Regions from separate parts of the Sandaracinus amylolyticus genome, predicted to be linked through region 3. Evidence: riboswitches for the same ligand, from Rfam matches in the RefSeq annotation. Region 3 holds a riboswitch; each other region holds the start of a gene.
What was found. Region 3 has a riboswitch for cobalamin ahead of DB32_RS07165 (TonB-dependent receptor plug domain-containing protein). Riboswitches for the same ligand answer to the same signal wherever they lie in the genome.
Positions count from the first base shown of each region.

Region 1: linked by a shared signal. The riboswitch ahead of DB32_RS21095 (hypothetical protein) and the one ahead of DB32_RS07165 (TonB-dependent receptor plug domain-containing protein) in region 3 are both predicted to bind cobalamin.
Region 2: linked by a shared signal. The riboswitch ahead of DB32_RS29105 (LIC_13355 family lipoprotein) and the one ahead of DB32_RS07165 (TonB-dependent receptor plug domain-containing protein) in region 3 are both predicted to bind cobalamin.

Region 1 covers NZ_CP011125.1:4,958,710-4,962,475, forward strand. Annotated here, with positions in the region: gene DB32_RS21085 (hypothetical protein) at 1-86, shown strand, start outside; gene DB32_RS21090 (RCC1 domain-containing protein) at 67-1,347, opposite strand; cobalamin riboswitch at 1,419-1,637, shown strand; gene DB32_RS21095 (hypothetical protein) at 1,694-2,947, shown strand; gene DB32_RS21100 (SLBB domain-containing protein) at 3,014-3,766, shown strand, end outside.
Region 2 covers NZ_CP011125.1:6,879,154-6,882,919, reverse strand. Annotated here, with positions in the region: gene DB32_RS29125 (4'-phosphopantetheinyl transferase family protein) at 1-458, shown strand, start outside; gene DB32_RS29120 (DUF6789 family protein) at 460-1,059, opposite strand; gene DB32_RS29115 (rhodanese-like domain-containing protein) at 1,110-1,592, shown strand; gene DB32_RS29110 (glycosyltransferase family 2 protein) at 1,555-2,232, opposite strand; cobalamin riboswitch at 2,293-2,477, shown strand; gene DB32_RS29105 (LIC_13355 family lipoprotein) at 2,600-3,331, shown strand; gene cobT (nicotinate-nucleotide--dimethylbenzimidazole phosphoribosyltransferase) at 3,328-3,766, shown strand, end outside.
Region 3 covers NZ_CP011125.1:1,703,001-1,706,766, reverse strand. Annotated here, with positions in the region: gene DB32_RS07165 (TonB-dependent receptor plug domain-containing protein) at 1-1,448, opposite strand, end outside; cobalamin riboswitch at 1,528-1,745, opposite strand; gene DB32_RS07160 (pyridoxamine 5'-phosphate oxidase family protein) at 1,843-2,490, opposite strand; gene pdxR (MocR-like pyridoxine biosynthesis transcription factor PdxR) at 2,556-3,766, shown strand, end outside.

The sequences.
Region 1 (3,766 bases), 3.3 Mb from region 3:
ACCACCGCGAGGTCCCGATGCACGCGTCCCACCCGAGCGCCGAGGGCCGCGCGTTCGAGGCGTGGCTCAGCCGCCGAAGCCGATGACCCGGACCGGCTCGCGCACGAGCGTTCCTTCGACGACACCGTGCCCGAGCTGTCCGTCCGTGTCCCAGCCCCAGCACATCACGCCGCCGTCCTCGACGATCGCGCACACCACGCTGTCGCCGGCCGAGATCGCGCGGGGCGCCGCGATCCCGGGCACGCGCGTCGGCGTCGGGTCGCACTCCTCGGGCGCGCCGCCGCCGCACCAGACCGTGCCTCCCTCGATCGTCCACGGGCCCCAGCACGTCACGCCACCGTCGGTGTCGATGACGCAAGAGCGACGGCTGCCGATCGAGAGCGCGGTGCCCGTGGGATCGCCCGTCGGCGCGATCGGCGCGATCGCGCACGCGCCGCCGGTGTCCCCGTGCACGCAGTACGGCAGCCCCTCCTTGATGCCGAGCGCGCCGTCCCAGTTGTAGCCCCAGCACAACACGCGCGTGTCGGCGAGCAGCACGCACGCGTGCTCCGCGCCGACCTCGAGATCGATCACGTCGTCGAGATCGACGATCCCGTCGCCCCGTCCTTCGTCGCCCGCGCGCCCGAACGTGCCGTCGCCCACGCACCGCACGCGCTCGTCGGGCATCCACAGGCACGCGTGCGAGAGGCCCATCCCGAGATCCCGCACGCCGTGCACCGCGGAGCGCGAGATGGCGCGCGACGCCGCGTCGGTGCCCCAGCAGCGCAGCTCGTCGCCCTCGACGAGCTCCGCGCACGTGCCGTGGACACCGATCCACACGCGTCGCACGGGAGGCACGTCGGGCACGCGCAGCGGGATCGGGCTGCACACGGCGCGACCACAGTCGGGTCGCTCCTCCGCCCTGACGCCGAGCTGACGGTAGTGGTCGAAGCCCCAGCACCAGAGCCCGCCGTCGACGTCCACCGCGCACGTGTGGCTGGCCCCGGCGCTCACCGACGCGATCGGAGGCAGGCCATGCACGCGGAGCGGTCGCGAGGACGCGCGCCGCTCGTTCACGCCGAGCTGCCCGATGTCGTTCTGGCCCCAGCAGTAGAGCGCGCCCTCGTCGCTCACGGCGCACACGTGATCCCCGCCCACCGAGATCTGCACCACGCGCGTGCCGGGCGGCGGCTCTTCCGGCGGCGGCGGTGGGCCCGCGTCGGGACGCGCGACGCGGGCGTCGACCACGCTCGCATCGAGCGGCGCAGGACCGTCCGCGCCATCGAGCGAGTGCGCGAGGTAGCAGCCCGGCGAGAGCAGCCCGACGGCGCACACGAGCACGCCCACGACGCGGCCGGAGTCCCCCATCCGCTCGTCGTACGCGCGATCGCGGAGAATTTCCAACCCGCCCCGGTTTGACGCCTCGCGCCGGGCCCGCCACGTTCGCGCTCGCCAGCGGTGCGCGCGGTGGGACCGTGCGCCTCGAGGGAATCCGGTGCGAATCCGGAGCTGCCCCGCAGCGGTGTGCAGGAACGAACGCCGTCCCGAGCACTGGAGGAATGGTCCTCCGGGAAGCGACGGCCAGTAGAGACCGGATCGGCTCGAACGCGATCCGAGCGCCTGCGAGCCCGAAGACCTGCCGACGGTGTCGCGCGAGATCCGCGCGGCGGCACACGGCGCCTCGTGGGAGGGCGCCCCGCCTCGGAGGTCGCTCGTGTCTCGTCCGATCCTCGCCTCGCTCGTGCTGCTCGCCGCATGCGGCACCGAGCGCCCCTGCGACGTCGCCGACCTCGCCCCGATCTCGCGCGCGCCGGCGTTCGGCGTCGTGCTCTCCGACTACGCGTCGACCGCGATCGCGCTGCTCGACGAGCGCGGCGAGGCGATCACCGAGTCGTGGATCGACTCGGGCACGCGCGCGTCGGGCATCGCGGCAGGGCTCGGAGGCGACGTCGTGATCGTCGCGACGCCCGAGCCCGGCACGCTCGCGCTGCTCGAGCGCTTCAACGCCGATCGCCTCACCCTCGCCGAGTACGCGACCGGCACGGTGCGCCAGATCGATCTCCGCGGCGACGATCCCGACGCGCCGAGCGGTCACTCGCCCAACGTGCAGGACGTGCTCGCGGTCGACGGCGCGATCGCGCTCGTGAGCCGCGCGAACCCGAGCTTCCATCCCGACGCGCCCGAGCTCGCGCGCGGCAACGACGTCGTGGTCGTCGACGTCGCGCAGGGCGTCGTGCTCGCACGCATCGACGTCGCCGCCGACACCACGGCGGAGGACGGCACGCCGATCTACGCGCGCCCCACGACGCTCGTGCCGATCGCGCATCCGAGCGGCGCGCGGCGCGTGCTGGTGTCGCTCCAGCGCCTCAGCGCGGACTTCACGCTCACCGGCGACGGCGCGGTCGCGGTCGTCGATCCCGACACGCGCGCGCTGACCGAGCTCGTCGCGCTCGAGGGTCTCAGCGGGTGCCACGGCGCGCGCGCGATCCCGGGCGCGCCCGATCGCGCGATGATCCTCTGCACCGGCGATGCGTTCTCGCCGGGCCTCGAGCGCCGGCGCGAGGCGGGCATCGTGCGCGTCGCGATCGATCCCGACGGACGCATCACGATCGATCGCGCGTGGCGCGCCGCCGATCACGAGAGCGCGCCGTCGCCCACCGCGGGGCTCGTGCCGCTCGACGCGTCGCGCGCGGCCTACGTCGCCGATCCGCGCGGCGAGAGCGGCCGCGACGTCCTCGCGCTGCTCGATCTCGACGACGCATCGATCGCGATCCTGCTCGAGGCCGACGCGTCGTTCGTGCTCGGCAGCGGCGCGCTCGATCCCGAGCGCGGCCTGCTCCTCGTCCCCGACGCCGACGCGCGCGGCGTCCATCGCCTCGACGTCCACGCGGAGGGCGCGACCCTGCGTGACTTCGTACTGCTACCGACCTGTCGCACGCTGCCGCCGCGCGAGATCACGCAGCTCTGAGCGGACGCCCAGACGGCGGTACTCGGTGCTTGCAAGCCCGTCGCCGCGGGAGTAGGTGGGACTCCGATGACCACTAGCTCGCCTTTCCGTCGACACTGGAACCTCTTCTCCTGTGTCCTCGCGGCGGTGCTCGCTGGCTCGCTCGGTCCAGGCTGTACGCCGAACCTGCCACGCACGCCTACCATGCCGAGCGAGGACGCGCGCTTCCAACGCGCCGATCTGACTCCGCCGGGCATGGCCGACGACGCAGCCGCCGCGATGCAGCTCTACCCGGGCGACGTCGTGACGCTCCGGTTGATCAGCACCGAGACCGAAGAGTACGAGGGCCTGGTCGTCGACGAGCGCGGCGTGCTGCACATCCCGCTCGCGGGCGACGTCCCGGTGGGCGGCCTCGACCTCACCGACGCGGAGCGTCGCGTCGAAGAGGCGATGCGCCAGTTCGATCGCACGTCGCGCGTGTCGCTCGTCGTCAGCGAGCCGAGCGGACACTTCGCGAGCGTGCTCGGCGCGGTCGGCGAGCCCGGACGCATCGCGGTGACGCCGGGCATGCGCCTCGCGGACCTGCTCGCGGCCGCGGGCGGCGCGGCGGTCGCGGAGGAAGAAGGCTTCTCCATGCCGTCGGGCGACCTCGGCGGCGCGCGCCTCGTGCGCAACGGCGAGGCGCTGCCGATCTCGCTCGAGATCGCGCTCACGGGTGATCCTCGCCACAACATCCGCGTCCGCCCCGGCGACACGCTCTACGTCCCGGCGGACCTCGGTCGCCTCGTGAGCGTGCTCGGCCAGGTGGGCTCGCCGCGCATCATGGCGTTCCGGCCCGGC
Region 2 (3,766 bases), 5.2 Mb from region 3:
CGCCGATCTGGCCTGCGCACATCACCGGGAGCATCTCGCACTGCGACACGCGCGCGGTCGTCGCGGTCGGTGATCGCGCGAGCGTCGGCACGATCGGCATCGACGTCGAGCACCGCGACGAGCTCAAGCGCGAGCTCTGGAAGACGGTGTTCCTGCGCGACGAGATCGACGCGCTCGACGCGCAGTTCGCGAGCGACGTGCGCGGCAAGATGGCGCTCGCGCTCTTCTCCGCGAAAGAAGCGCTCTACAAAGCGCAATATCCGCGCTCGACGCAGTTCATGGGATTCCACGAATTGCGCGTCGAGATGATCGCGGAGACGGAGACGCGCGGTCGCCTCGAGTGCGTGTTCCAGAACGACGTCGGCCCGTTCACGAAGGGGTTCGTCGCGCCGGGTCGATATCGGCTCGATGCGTTCCCTGCGGGCGAAGTGATCACCGCAGTTCGCATCGAGCCGTGAGTCAGATCCCCGCGCCCGCCTCCAACATGTCCGGCGCGTGCGTTCGCATGTGCACCGGCTCGGGCGGTCTCTCGGATGCGTGCACGATCAGATTGGCCGCCGGCTTCTTCGGCGTGAGCTTGTCGAGCGCTGCGCCCATCACCGCGCCGTACGCGAGGTGCGCCGCGATCGCGTACAGGTGCGAGCGCACCGGGTAGTGCGTCGGCCACGCCGCGAGCTTGAACGCGGGGAGCAGCAGGTCGTTGCTCGCGACCCACACCAGCATGCCGAACGCTGCGCCGCCGATCGGGCCGGACGCCTTCGGAAAGGTCGCGGCCGTCGCGCCATACGCCGCGCCCCATGCGCCGCCGAACGCGTAGTGCACCGCGTGCCCGGCGCGCGCTTTGTCGACCGGCAGCGGGCGCTGCAGCAGCGCGGCGGCGCGCCTCGCGACCGTCTCGGGCGCGCTCTCTTCGAGCTGCTCGGGCTCGGGCGGCACGAAGACACCTTCGGGCGGCTTCGGCGCGATCCGCGAGGTGAGCGCGAAGAAGACGTCCTGGGCGGCGCTGCCGAGGATTCCGGCCGCGAGGCCTCGTACCACCGATCCGAGCGGGCTCGACATGGCGCGCTCAGCGCGTGCGAAGCGTGTGCCCGGAGCGCATCCTCGCGTCGATGACTCGGCGCGTCGCGATTCTCGCCGCCGCGCTCGTCGTGATGCTCGCGGCGGGTGTGGCGTTGATCCCCGGGTGCGGGCTCGACGTGGTGCATGCGGTGCTGGTTTCGCAGCATCCTCGCGTGCGCTGGATCTCGACCGAGGAGCTCGCGCGTGAGCTCGAATCGGAGTCTCCGCCGCTCGTGATCGACGTGCGCAGCGACGATGAGATCGCGGTGAGCACGATTCCCGGTGCGCAGTCGATGCGCGAGCTGCCGACCGATCGCGACGTCGTCGTGTACTGCTCGGTCGGAGCGCGTAGCGCCGTCGTGGCGGAGCGATTTCCGAACGCGCGCAACCTGCGCGGCGGGATCTTCGCCTGGGCGAACGAGTCGCGTCCCCTCGTGCGCGACGGAGCGCGCACGAACGAAGTGCATCCGTACGACTCGCTCTGGAGGATGCTGCTCAGTGCGCGTGTCGTGCGAGCCAGCGGAGGATCGTGATCGACGCCATCACGGTGCCTCGTACCGTGCCGCTCACCTTCGAGACTCCGACGCGACGTCGATAGGAGACTGGCACTTCGGCGTGTCGCAGCCCGCGTCGCGCCGCTTTGATCTGCATCTCGACCGTCCAGCCGTAGTCGGGATCGCCCATGTCGAGCTTCTGCAGCGCGCTCCAGCGAATCGCGCGGAACGGACCGAGATCGGTGTAGCGCGCGCCGTAGAGCAGACGCAGCGCGACGCACGCGACGGCGTTGCCCGCGATCTGCTGCGGCGTGAGCGAGCCGCGCTCGCGCCGTCCGAGCACGCGCGAGCCGATCACGAGGTCGGCGCCGCTCGAGATCGCCTCGAGCAGGCGTGTGATCTCGCTCGGATGATCGCTGCGATCGCCATCGAGGAACACGACCACGTCGGGCGGCTCCGACGCGATCTCGGCGAGCGCGCGCAGGCACGCCGAGCCGTATCCGCGCCGCGGCTCGTGCACCACGATCGCGCCGCCTTCGCGCGCGATATCGGCGGTGCGATCGCGCGAGCCGTTGTCGCACACGACGACGCGCCTCACGACGTCGCGTGGGATCTCCGCGAGCACCAGCGGCAGCGCACGCTCTTCGTCGAGCGCGGGAATGACGACGTCGACGATCATCGCGCGCACCGTAGCGCACGCCCGGTTGACGCGCGTCGCCTCGCTGGCCACGCTCGGCGCTGCTTTCGGTGCGGGCGTCGCGAACGCTCGCCTCGAGGGAAGCCGGTGCGACTCCGGCGCTGCCCCGCAGCGGTGTGCAGGAACGAACGTCGTGGCGACCACTGCGCCTGTGGGCGCGGGAAGGCACGATCAGTAGGAGGCTCCTCGAGAGCCACGCCTGCGAGCCCGAAGACCTGCCGAGAGTGCCCGCGCCCGGTGCGCGGGCGGTCCACGCGACTCGAGGGACGTCGCGCGGACACGGCCGGAACCGCGGAATGGCGGCGAGGGACTCGTGGGTCAGCAGCGAAGTGCGTGGTGCGTCGCGATCGTGTTGCTCGTCGGGTGCGGCGAAAGCGCGACGCAGGATGTCGATGCGGGGATCGTTCGCGACGATGCCGCGGCGCCGCTTCCCGACGAAGCGGTGCTCGCGGACGAGATCGTCGACGCGCCGGGCGCGACCGGCGAGGGGTTCGGCGATCCCGACAAGGCGATCAACGGCGTGCGCGGCGGCGGACCGACGCAGGGCTCGTTCGACGTGTACTCGCTCGACTACGCGACGCGCACGCACCTCGTGCTCGGCTGGAGCGGCGCGGTGATCGCCGACGGACCGGGCGCGGATCTCGTCGTCTTCGAGAACGGGTTCCGCGCCGCGGGCGCGAGCGGGAACTTCATGGACCCGATCATCGTGTCGGTGTCGCGCGACGGAGAGACGTGGGTCGATCTCCCGCACGACTACGCGGCCGAAGATCCGACGAGGTACTCGATCGCGCCGGAGGACTGGGTCGGGTTCGCGGGGATCACGCCGGTGTTGCTGAACGTCGAGACGAACGACGTGGATCCCTTCGATCCCATCGCGGCGGGCGGCGACGCGTTCGATCTCTCGTCGCTGCCCGACGAAGGCGAGGGCGCGTCGATTCGTCGCGAGGGCGCGCGCTACGTGCGGCTCGAGAGCGCGGCGATGCGCGTGAACCCCGAGACCGGACGCAACTATCCGCGCGACCCGACCAGCAACGGCTCGGACATCGACGGCGTGTACGCGCGCTACGTGGTGACGCGGTGACGCTCCCGGCGCTCGATCACGACGCCACGGCGCGTGCGCGCGATCGTCAAGCGAGCTTGACCAAACCGCGCGGCAGCCTCGGCGCGCTCGAGGACGTGGTCGCGACGATGGCGGCGATCCAAGGCCGCGTCCGGCCGCGCAGCCGACCCGCGACGGCGCTGATCGCGGCGAGCGATCACGCGGTCACGAAGCATGGCGTCTCGGCGTATCCGGCCGAGGTGACGCGCGCGATGATCGACAACCTCGCGCGGGGTGGGGCGGCGGCGAGCGTGATGTGCGCGTCGCTCGGAGTGCCGCTGGTCGTGCTCGACGTCGGTGTCGCGGCTCCGCGTGTTCCTCCGCAGCGCGACGGCCGTCGCGTGATCCGCGACGACGTCGCGGACGTGGCCCTCGGCGATCTGCGCGAGGCGCGCGCGGTGTCGCCCGATGACGCGC
Region 3 (3,766 bases):
TCCTGCACCGTCACACCCGCGTCGATCGAGGTCGCGCGCTCGGGCTCGAGGCGCACGTTCGCCACCAGCGTCGCGCGATCGCCGAAGAGCTCGATCATCGACGGGATGCGCGTGCCGTGCGCGATCGACGCCGAGATCGCGATCCCGGCGATCGGCGCGATCGCCGCGCCCAGTCGGAACGTGGGCGCGATCACCTCCACGCTGCGCGCGAGCCGCGACACGAGCTCGAGCTGCTCGAGGTGCGCGTCGCTCCACTCGAGGCGCACCGAGGGCCGCAGCGCGATGCGCAGGTGATCGATGCGCGGATCGATCGCCCCCTCGAGCACCGCGACGAGCCCGTCGCGATGCGACGCGCCGAGCGACGTGCGCACCAGCGGATCGTCGGGCTCGAGCCGATCGTGACGCGCGGTGAGCAGGGCGCGCACTGCGAGCTCGCGCACCGGTGACCAGCTCCCGGCGATGCGACCGAACGCGCGGAGCTGCCGATCGTCGCTCGCGTGCTGTCCGGTGCCGAGCTCGTTGAGGCGATCGAGGAACGCCGCGCGCCCGTACCAACCGCCGCCCATCACCTCGAGCGAGAGCGACGGTCCTCCGAGCCGATACGCGACGCTGCCCGCGTAACGATCGGTCGCGCGCCGCGCTTCGCTCGCGAGCTGCGATCCCGCGCCGGGCACGCCCGAGGCGCGGCTCACCCAGAGCATCACCGCCTCGAGCTCGCCGACGTCGAGCGGCACCTCGAGGTGGAGCAGGCCGCTCGCGCCGCGCGTGCCCGCGTTGCGGCGCGCGCGCTCGCGATCGTCGGTCGGATCGAGCCGCGTGCCGCCGTCGTCGACGAAGGGATGATCGTTGTCGGCGGCGTCGAACGAGAGCGCGACGAGCGACGAGAGCCCGTCACCGCGCACCGCGCCCCACGCCCGCGCGATCCCGGTGTCGAACGATCCGTACGAGACCGATGCGCCCGCGCGACGGCCCTCGGCGCGCGAGGGCACGAGCCGGATCACGCCGCCGATCGCGCCCTCGCCGAGCATCGCCGGCGCGCCGCCGCGATAGACCTCGATCGCCGCGATCGAGCCGAGGTCGATCGCGCCCAGATCGAACGCCCCGAGATCGGGCCCGGTGAGCGGGAGATCACCGAGCATCACCGTCGAGTGCGCGACGTCCGCGCCGCGCAGGCTCAGCCCGAGCGGCTGACCGAACGCCCCGGTCCCGAGCGCACGCGCGCCGGGCACCCGCGCGAGCACGTCGCGCATCGACTCCACGCGCGTCGTGTCGATCTCCACCCGCGTGCTCGACGCCGTGGGATCGAGCGGCGTGCGTGACGCGATCGGCCGCTCGACCTCGGCACGCGCGCGGAACGTCGCATCGCCGCCGTCCTGCGCGCGCGCCAGCGCGCACGACACGACCGACCCGACGAGCCACCACGCGAGCACGAGACGCACGAACGCCACGCGACCTCCGCGGCGACGCGCGAGCGCACGCCGCCGGTGCGCGGGCCTTCCCTCGAGGCCCGAGGCACGCCGTGCGATCGACCGCACGACACCAACGGCAGGTCTTCGGGCTCGCAGGCGCGGGCCGGGATCGGCCCACCTACTGGTCGCGCCTTCCCGCGCGCCTCGCGATGGAGAACGCGCAGTGGTCGTCGCGACGGTCGTTCCTGCACACCGCTGCGGGGCAGCCCCGGATTCTCACCGGGTTCCCTCGGGGCGATCGGTCACTCCGATCGCACCGCTGGCGGGCCGGACCCTGAGCGAGCGGAGGTGCGATGTCAAATCCGAGCGCGCGCTGCGAGCCTCGCGCGACGCGCGACGTCGAGTGGTGGCGACGCCACTCCGACGAATGCGATCAGCGGAGCTGCGCGGGCACGTCCGGCGTCGGCCGCGTCGTGCTGTCGGCCTCGGGCTCCGGATCGCTCGCGACGAGGCGGAGCGGCACCACGCCGGCCCAGCACGGCTCCTTCATGTCGTCGGCATCGTCGATCGGACCGCCGCTGCGGATCTTCGCCGACGCGTGCTCGATCTCCACGGCGATCACCTTCGTCGCATCGAGCTCCCAGTCGTACGGCGCGCGCGTCTCGCGACTGCGCCCGCGCGCCATGCGGTCGACGAGCAGCGTCATCGCCTCGCCCTTCTCGTCACGGCCTTCGACGAGACGCGCCTTCCCGGTGAGCACGACCGAGCGATAGTTCATCGAGTGGTGGAACGCGCTGCGCGCGAGCACCAGCCCGTCGAGCAGCGTCACCGTGATCGAGAACGGCGCGCCGCCGAGCAGTCCATCGAGCGAGCGATTCGCGATCGCGCCGTGCACGTAGATCGTCTCTCCCGCGCGGGCGAAGGCGGTCGGCATCGCGATCACGTGCTGCCCGGTCGAGCACGCGAGATGGCAGATCAACGCTTCGTCGAGGATCGCGTGCACGACGTCGCGGTCGTAGCTCCCGCGCTCGGGGTGTCGCTTGATCCGCGTCGCGTCGGAGGCCGGGTACACGTTGCTCATGGCGTCGACTCTGCACGTGACTGGATGGTCGTGTACGTCCAGAATGCACGTGGAGACACCTCCAGTTGTCGCGCCACGAAGAAGCCCTCGCGCTCGATCCCGACGAGCTCCGGCGCACGCGCGGCCCGAGCCTCGCAGCGCGCGTCGCGAACCTCCTCGTGAGCGAAATTCGGCGCGGTCGGCTCCGCCCCGGGCAGCGGCTGCCCGGCACGCGCGCGCTCGCCGCGTCGCTCGAGGTCGAGCGCGACACGGTCGTGCGCGCGTTCGCGGAGCTCGTCGCCGAGGGCTGGCTCGCGAGCCGCCCGCAGTCCGGCACCTTCGTCGCGGCGGAGCTGCCCGAGCGCACGGTCCGACGTCCCTCGACGACGCGGACCGCGGTCCCCGAGCACGCTGCGTTCGCGCGACCTCCGCTCTCCATCGGCCCGGTCGAAGCGCTCTCCCCGGCCACGATCTACCTGGGCGGCGGGGTGCCCGACGTGCGCCTCGTGCCGCGCGAAGCGCTCGCGCGCGCGCATCGCCGCGTCCTCCGCACCTCCCCGCGAACACGCCTCGACTACGGCGACGCGCGCGGAGAAGCGACGCTGCGTCGCGCCCTCGCCTGCATGCTGGGCGAGCAGCGCGCGATCGCGACCGACGCCGACGGGGTGCTGGTCACGCACGGCAGTCAGCACGCGATCGATCTCGTCGCGCGGACCATCGTGCGTCCCGGCGATCGCGTCGCGATCGAGGACCCGGGATATCCGCCCGCGCGCCAGACCTTCCGTCTCTCCGGAGCCGCGCTGGTCCCGATTCCCGTGGACGCGCGCGGGCTCGACCTCTCGGCGCTCGAGCGCGCTTGTGACGAAGCGCCGATTCGCGCGCTCTACGTCACTCCGCACCATCAGTATCCGACGATGGTCGTGATGGCGCCCGAGCGCCGCCAGGCGCTGCTCGCGCTCGCGCGTCGCCGCCGGTTCGCGATCATCGAGGACGACTACGATCACGAGTTCCACTTCGAAGGTCGCCCGGTGCTGCCGCTCGCGAGCGCCGACGTGCACGGCTCCGTCGTGTACGTGGGCTCGCTGTCGAAGATGCTCGCGCCGGGGCTGCGGCTCGGCTTCGTCGTCCCGCCGCGCGACCTGCTCGAGGATCTCGTGCGCGTGCGGTTCGCCTCCGATCGACAGGGCGATCACGCGAAGGAGGCCGCCGTCGCGTCGTTGATCGACGACGGCGAGCTCGCGCGTCACGTGCGCCGCGTGCGCCGCGTCTATCTCGCGCGACGCGACGTGCTCCGCGC